2 regions of the Weizmannia sp. FSL K6-3076 genome follow, and region 1 is predicted to be linked to the other one. Evidence: riboswitches for the same ligand, from Rfam matches in the RefSeq annotation. Region 1 holds a riboswitch; the other holds the start of a gene.
The links. A riboswitch is a leader RNA that binds a small molecule or an ion and turns the genes downstream of it on or off. The one in region 1 is predicted to bind cyclic di-AMP.
Positions count from the first base shown of each region.

Region 2: another riboswitch for cyclic di-AMP. It lies ahead of NSS95_RS13420 (cation:dicarboxylate symporter family transporter); the one in region 1 lies ahead of NSS95_RS01615 (APC family permease).

Region 1 is NZ_JBBOWU010000001.1:342,039-346,254, reverse strand. It holds gene NSS95_RS01620 (undecaprenyl-diphosphate phosphatase) at 1-52, shown strand, start outside; gene NSS95_RS01615 (APC family permease) at 227-2,047, opposite strand; cyclic di-AMP (ydaO/yuaA leader) riboswitch at 2,157-2,306, opposite strand; partial or broken gene NSS95_RS01610 (IS1182 family transposase) at 3,464-4,216, opposite strand, start outside.
Region 2 is NZ_JBBOWU010000001.1:2,801,015-2,805,230, reverse strand. It holds gene NSS95_RS13430 (helix-turn-helix domain-containing protein) at 60-479, opposite strand; gene NSS95_RS13425 (histidine phosphatase family protein) at 1,249-1,872, opposite strand; cyclic di-AMP (ydaO/yuaA leader) riboswitch at 2,219-2,366, shown strand; gene NSS95_RS13420 (cation:dicarboxylate symporter family transporter) at 2,567-3,868, shown strand.

The DNA.
Region 1 (4,216 bases):
ATACCGCATCCTTTTGGCGATTGTTTTGCTTCTTTTGATTTGGAACCGATAAGATTTTGGCTGCGCGGCGTTGCGCGGCTTTTTTATTTTGGCTTTTGCCGCGTTTGATGTTGAACGAAGCGTCTACGGTAATTTGTTCTGCTCATCAAAAAAGGCTGCCGAACGCGTGGCGGGCAGCCTTTTTTGATACAGCCGTATTGCAGTGAAAATGGTGCATCCAGATTTGTTATTTTTTAAAATGGTAGGGCATTGTTGCAACGACAACGTCTTTTTCCCAGAGAAGGCGCATCCGGATGAGGAGCGCGGACTGGTTGTGCAAAATGTTTTGCCAGCGTTTTTTCGGAATGAACTGTGGAATGAGTACCATGACCTGGTACTTGTTTTCTTTTGCTTTCCGCTGGATAATTTCCAAAAATTTGGCAAGCGGCTGGACAATGCTCCGGTAAGACGAGTGCAGGGTGACAAGGCGGACACCACAGTCCCACTCTTTCCATTTTTCTTCCATTCTCTTCTCGTCTTCATGGTCAAAAGCGACATAAACGGCTATGACCTGATCCGAGAGCGATTTTGCATAATTAATCGTCCGTTCCACGACCGTTGTAATGCCGGCCACCGGGACAATGATCACATTGGAGTGGATTTCTTCCTGAAACACCCCTTTAATCCGCAACTGCTCGCCGACCGCCTCGTAATGCCGGTTCACTTTCCGGAAAATAAACATGACGATCGGCAGGAAAATCAAAACCGGCCATACTTGCGTGAATTTCGTAATGAATAAAATCGCAAGGACGCTAAATGTAATAATGGCACCGACAAAGTTGACCGACATTTTGCCGGCCCAGCCTCTCGGTCTTTGAGTGACCCATTTCACAATCATGCCGCATTGCGCAAGGGTAAACGGAATGAACACGCCGACTGCGTACAACGGAATGAGGCGCTCGGTATTGCCCTGGAATGCGACAATTAAAATCATGGAAGCAACGCCGAGAAAAATAATTCCGTTTGAGTAACCAAGCCGGTCACCGCGGATCGTGAACATGCGCGGCATAAATTTGTCCCTCGCCAAGTTAAAAGCGAGCTGCGGGAACGCAGAGAATCCGGTGTTCGCAGCAAGCACGAGAATTAAAGCCGTAGTTGCCTGGACGAAATAGTACAAAACACCGTTGCCAAGTGTCCGGTGTGCCATTTGCGATACAACGGTTTCTGTTTCTTTCGGCGCAATGCCGAGCCAGTATGCGAGAAAACTGATGCCCGCTAAAAGCGATGCCAGAATGATACCCATCATGGCAAGCGTGCGGGCTGCGTTTCTCGGTGCCGGGTCGCGAAAGTTCGGGATCGCGTTGGAAATGGCTTCGACCCCTGTCAATGCCGAACAGCCGGATGAGAAAGCTTTTAGCAAAAGAAACAGTGAAATGCCGGCGACCGGCGTACCGATATGCGGATGCAGGTTTTGCGGAACTTGCCCCGTTACGGTTTTAAATAAACCGACAACAATGATGACAATCAATGCAAATACGAACAGGTAAACCGGGTATGCGAGCACATTGGCTGATTCCGTCAGCCCGCGCAAATTCAAAATCGTAATGATCAGAACGAGAAAAACCGCAATCTGCACACTGTACGGATGCAAGCTCTGAAACGCGGAAGTAATGGCATCTGTTCCGGCTGAGACGGAAACGGCCACCGTTAAAATGTAGTCCACCAGCAAGGATCCGCCTGCAAGAAGGCCGGGGGTGACGCCGAGATTTTCTTTCGAGACAAGGTATGCCCCGCCGCCTTGCGGATAAGAGTAAATGACCTGGCGATAAGATAAAATGAGTGCAGCCAATAAAATTAAAATGCCGACTGTAATTGGAATAGAATACCAAAACGCCAGCGCCCCCACTGTGGCAAGTACAATCAGCACCTGTTCAGGCCCGTACGCAACAGATGAAAGTGCGTCGGATGACAGAATGGCCAGTGCTTTTAACTTGGTTAGCTTCTGGCCTTCGAGTTCATTTGAACGCAGCGGTCTCCCAATTAACAATCGTTTTATCGTGGTGAACATTTGAATTGTCTCCTTTTATCTGCAGTGTTTCAAAAATGCTTCCCCAAAAATAAGAAAAACCACAAAGAGAATTTATCTTCCCTGTGGTCTATTGCCCGATCACAGTTTCACATCCTCTCTTATAACGCTGACGGGGTTAGCTGTCGGGTTCGGGCATAAGAGTGGCCCTGCCTTTTTAAAAAAAGGCTTCACCCCAAAGCGGCGCGCGGCCGCCAACCTGGTTCCCCCGTTCCGTTTCCGGATTAAGCGGTTCAGTTATGAAACACAAATTTTTCATACGACATCCTATCTTACTCCCGTTACCATGGTTTGTAAAGACTATTTCGCAATTGCGTTTCGGTATGTCCATCTTTACCCGCCATATCCCCGGGCAAACTGTCTTTGCTCACGGTACCTAATTTTCAATCATGCTTCTTTTGTAGAATATCCGAATGTGCCTAAAGCATGCAAAAAGCAAGGTTTTTCGGCAAATCCGGAGTAAAGAGATAAACAGAGTTAGGAAGGTAAAACCTGGGGATGAAAAGATGACCTCTTGGGGCAGGCGGATCAATTGGAAACATAAGACCAAAAGAGGTGCGAACCCGGTGGAATTGTCTAATTAGGAGCTCCATTCGGGCCCGAAATGTCCTTTTGAAGCCGTCAAAAAGACAAAACGAGCGGCATCAGGTAACGAAATGTCCTTTTGATCCTGTCAAAAGGACAAAAGGAGTTGCATTCGGGCCCGAATTGTCCTTTTGAAGCCGTCAAAAAGACAAAACGAGCGGCATCAGGTAACGAAATGTCCCTTTGAACCTGTCAAAAGGACAAAAAGAAGTTGCATCCGGGCCCGAATTGTCCTTTTGAAGCCGTCAAAAAGACAAAACGAGCGGCATCAGGTAACGAAATGTCCTTTTGATCCTGTCAAAAGGACAAAACATGCCGCATCCGGGAATGAAATGTCCCTTTGAACCTGTCAAAAGGACAAAAGGAGTTGCATTCGGGCCCGAATTGTCCTTTTGAAGCCGTCAAAAAGACAAAACGAGCGGCATCAGGTAACGAAATGTCCTTTTGATCCTGTCAAAAGGACAAAACATGCCGCATCCGGGAATGAAATGTCCCTTTGAACCTGTCAAAAGGACAAAACACGCCGCATCCAATTGGACAAATTAGGCGAAAACCCGTTGAAAATGTCTAGTTAGGCGTTCCAATTGGACAAAAGAGCCGCGGCCTCAGCAGATTTTGTCTAGTTGGGCGTTCTAATCAGCGTAAAACCCGGTGGAATTTGTCTAATTAGGGGCTCCAACTAGACAAATGTGGCGTAGATCCCGGTGGAATTGTCTAATTAGGCATTCCGTGACCACTGAAAAAAGCCATTTTTTTATGTAAAATTTGCTGTGTAGTGTAAGAAATTTTCTGTAAATGGTACTCTTTACCATAGAAATTAGTAAAAATGACAAATGTTTGGCTATAATTCGCCTTTTTAGAGGATAGTATGGCGGCTATCCTCTTTAAATTTACTGCCAAGGCTGTTAGCTTGGCTTGTAAGCCCATGCTTTTTAGACCGTACCATTTGGCACGATCTAACCCGTGGAAATTCTTCATTTCGCCATTTTTCCCTTCTTGGCATGCTCTTTTTTTATACTTCTCTTTAAATCCCTCCGATTTCTGTTGTTGACTATACTCATAAAATTCTGGGGTGTTGATTCCGATCCCTAATACTTTTCCGACTGTTTTTCCGGTTATGCAAACTTCTCGCATTGGGCAATTTCTACATTGTTCTCTGTCAAAATAGTAATTATACGTTTCTTTTCCACATTTTCTTATATAGTGTTTCTTTTTGATTGTTTTGTTTCCTTGACTACAGAACCACTCGTCAGAATCTTTGTTATAACTGAATCTTTCTTCGTCTATGCGATATGCAGCTTCACTTACAGGGATGTATGCCTTTGCTTTAAGTTCAGAGATTTTGTCTAAGATTGGCTTTTTAAAATAGGCTTTATCACCATATACTTCTGGTATTTTTATTCTCGTTTTCTTGGTTAACTCTAATAATTCATCAAACTTCGTTCCATCCACATAAGCTCCATTACCAGTATGAACAGCTGTAATCATTCGATCTTCTGTTGTCATCATAAATTCCGTTTTATAACCAAAGAAAGGATCATTTTTGCTTTTATACCCTATTCTCGC
Region 2 (4,216 bases), 2.5 Mb from region 1:
CTTGTTTTTATAGTTCCTGGAACCGGGACCAGGGCTTTCCTTATTCACCCGCCCCCCGATTATGTATTTCTGTCATCCTCGTCGTCCAGTTCCCTGATCAAATTCCAAGTCTGATAAATCCGGTTTGCCATTTTCTCAGGATCTTTCAGCATCATTTGGTATAAATCCGGCTCATGGCTCAACGTTTCAAGCAGTTTCTTTTCCGGATTACTGACCGCTTCATTTGTCTTCAGGCCGGCATGGTTGGTAAGGCCCAAAAGATAATCAATTGAAACTTTCAACACTTGCGAAATTCGGTATAGCACCTTAATAGAAGGAAAACTGTATCCAGTTTCGTAGTTCGAAATGTTCCGGTCGCTTACCCCGACTTTTTTCGCAAGTTCAGGCTGGCTGTAGCCTTGAGCTGTCCGCACTTTTTTCAATCGGGCTGCGAATATTTCTTTAACGTTTTCCATGTTTTCATTCCCGTGATCGGCCATTGCTACTGCTCCTTAAAAAAAATCAAAAAAGATGGTTGACTTCCAAAATAATTGTGTATAATATAAGTGTATAGAAATTATTTTGTTGATGAGCATCTGTACAAAAAGTTGATAAAGAGCCGGAGACACAAAGAAAATAGATGCTTCAGCAAAAAATACCCCCCTATTTTCTCATGATTCTTACTTACTGTTCCCAAATTCAAAGTAAGAGTAATATGGTCTCCAGGCTCTTTTTTTACAGTCTCCCTTCCAGTTTAGCATGAAAACGATACTGTTTTAACCCCTTTTTAAATTGTAAACGCTTTCATTAAAATGACGGGTCTATTTACCCACCCTTCCATAACACCGTTAACGACGCTAGTCCCATACTGGCACGCAAAAGGTTTGCTGAACGAATTCCATTCTGGCTTTGCCTCAATATATAAAAGAATGCCTCTGTCGGAAATAGGGATGCTACCTTCTCTATACGTTGAATTGGCTTATGCGGGCAAAGATAAGTCCGGACAAGGCGTTCAGTCTCCTTACCAAGTCCACGGTTCGCAACCCCTCAAGCAGGCAGGACAGTTCCATGCCTTTATAAAATCGACATTCCCTGTTTTCCTTTACATGACGTTCATGTCCACCAACCTTATCCCAGGTTTAGAGGAAATCAATTATAAAAAAGCATTGTAGCTTACGTTCAAAATGCCCCAGCCCCAATACAACCTCTGCCCATGCGGTTCCATTGTTCAACGGCATGGGCAGGGTTCTACAGCAATAGGTGCAAATCTCAACTTTTTATGGAAGATAAGTGCGTATTAAGATTAATGGCCAGAAATCCGGCGTTTTCCGGTGTCTCTTTATAAATCGTAATTCCAGTATTGTCTTGTGGGATCATCCGGTAATTTTTATACGGGACTTCAAGGGTTCCGGCGACGAAAAAGCGGATTGCCATGCTGTGGGCAACAACAAGGACAGTTTCTTCCGGATGTTTCTCCACCAGCTCATCGATACAGGCACGGACACGGTTATAGACCTGAATGGCCGTTTCCCCCGTATAACCTGCATGTGTCGCGCCCGGATCTTTTAGCCAGGCCTCCCAATTATCCGCATATTTAACAGAAAAATCTTCCTGGCGTTCTCCTTCCCAGGCACCGAAGTCCGTTTCGACAAGACGCGGATCTTGATGGATTTTCAATTTCCGCCCCTTAACGAGAATTTCTGCCGTATGGACAGCCCGGCTCAATGTGGATGCATAAACAGCATTAAACGGAATGTCCTTAAAAAACCCTGCCGCCAGTTCCGCCTGCCGCACGCCCGTCTGCGACAAACCGATATCGCTTCTCCCGCAATATCTGTTCCGGTCGGCGTTCCATTCTGTCTGGCCATGGCGCACAAAATAAAAAAGTGTCATAATGTACCCCTTTTCACAAAGTATCAACTGGTTTTATTTTAACAAATTGAGGAGTGGAATGCTATTTCCGGTCAATAAGATTCCTTTCATAATCCATGAGAAGAACACTCTCTAGATGTTCATTTAGCTGTGTACATTTAGGTGATAGAGTGTCTTCTCATTTTTTCACTCATTCGCCGCTTCAAGTAAAGTTTTACAAATACCGAATTGCCGGATATGCAACGCGATTGCGTCCGGTCCCTCCCTATAAAAAATTTATTTGCTATATTATATTAAAATATTATATAATAACAAAGGACGCTAAAACATTGAAGAAGGATGAGTTGTTTTTTTATTTTTTAAAAACTTCATATCATCGCTCAATTACATGTTTATGTAAACGGGGGAACCAACAGGTGTTCTATGCACCAGGGGTGAAACCTTTCAATGAAAGGTAGGGAAACTCTTTATTCCCTAATCCGTCAGCTAACCTCGTAAGCGTCTGGAGAGAACTGTGTGTTTTTTGGACACGCCTTTTAAGCAAAAATGCTGCGAAGGAATTTCTCTCTTTCGTGGTTTTTTTAATACACAAATTTGGTTTCCGGGGTAAAGCCGGAAACTGGCAGGACTTGCGATTTGAGTTTTACAAACAATCCGGTATGCAGCTTGCGTACTGTGCTTTTTGAAAAATATTGGCATCTGGGAGGGAAACTTCATGAAAAGAGTGAGCTTAGCCTGGCAGATTTTTATCGGCCTGATACTCGGTATTGCGATTGGCGGCATTTTCCACGGCAATGACACCGTGGCCCATATTCTCCAGCCGTTTGGCGACTTCTTTTTGCGCTTGATTAAAATGATTGTGATTCCGATTGTCGTTTCAAGCTTGATTGTCGGTGTTGCCGGCGCAGGCGATATGAAACAGGTTGGAAAGCTTGGCCTGAAAGCATTGATTTATTTTGAAATTGTCACGACCATCGCGATTGTAGTAGGACTGCTGGCCGGAAACTTGTTTCATCCGGGGACAGGGGTGGATATGGGCTCATTGGCAAAAACATCGATCAGCAGCTATGTGGAAACAACAAAAGAGACGCAACACAATGGCATAGTCGATACGATTTTAAGTATCGTGCCGACGAACTTGTTTGAATCCCTTTCACAAGGGAATATGCTTCCGATCATTTTCTTCTCTGTCATGTTCGGGATTGGGGTGGCAGCCATCGGGGAAAAAGGAAAACCGGTGCTCCGCTTTTTCCAGGGTGTCAGTGAAGCAATGTTTTATGTCACTAATTTGGTCATGAAAGTGGCTCCAATTGGTGTATTCGGCCTGATTGGTGTAACCGTTACACAATTCGGCCTCAAGTCATTGATTCCGCTAAGCAAACTTGTTTTCACGGTTTACGGCACGATTATTTTCTTTGTGGTTGTCGTGCTTGGCCTGATTGCCTGGCTTTTCCGTGTAAATATTTTCAATCTCTTCAAAATCCTGAAAGACGAATTGATCCTTGCTTATTCCACTGCAAGCTCGGAAGCGGTGCTGCCAAGGCTCATGGAGAAAATGGAAAAATTCGGTTGCCCGAAATCGATCACCACACTGGTGATTCCGACGGGGTACTCATTCAACCTGGACGGCTCGACCTTGTACCAGTCGCTGGCGGCGCTGTTTATCGCGCAAATGTACGGGATTCACATGTCCATCGGTGCGCAAATTTCGCTGGTGCTTGTGCTGATGGTTACATCAAAAGGCATCGCCGGTGTTCCAGGAGTTTCATTCGTTGTCCTTTTGGCGACGCTGGGGACGGTCGGGATTCCGCTTGAAGGCTTAGCATTTATTGCTGGCATTGACCGTATTCTGGATATGGCAAGAACAGCCTGCAATGTCGTTGGCAATACGCTTGCAACCATTATTGTGTCAAAATGGGAAGGAAAATATGATAAAGAAAAAGCAGAAGCGTACCTTGCCGAAATCAGCGGCGGCGGGCACGATTCCAAAGATCACAAATATGTAACGGAATCTTAAGATGAGCGATGAAGTTAAAAAAGGTGCACTGCCGGAATAGAGGCAGCGCGCCTTTTTTGTTTGCGAGTAAAGAACGTCGGTAGTTTTTTACATTTCCATCAAATTATGCTAGCTCTGTTGCCTACTGGAGTCATCATGCAAATTGGCGCTCGGACTCGGTGTGAAAACTTCATCCATATAAGTTGAACTCCTTCTTGATGTGTCGCCAGAAGCAATGTTTACCCTGATCGGCTTTGATTTTGGAGCGATACAGATTTTTGTCGGGAAAAATTGTGCCTCTCTTTCCAAGGATTGTTACCGGTTGGACTGAAATAATGAGCGCCCTAGGGCACAAACTATTCACAGCAG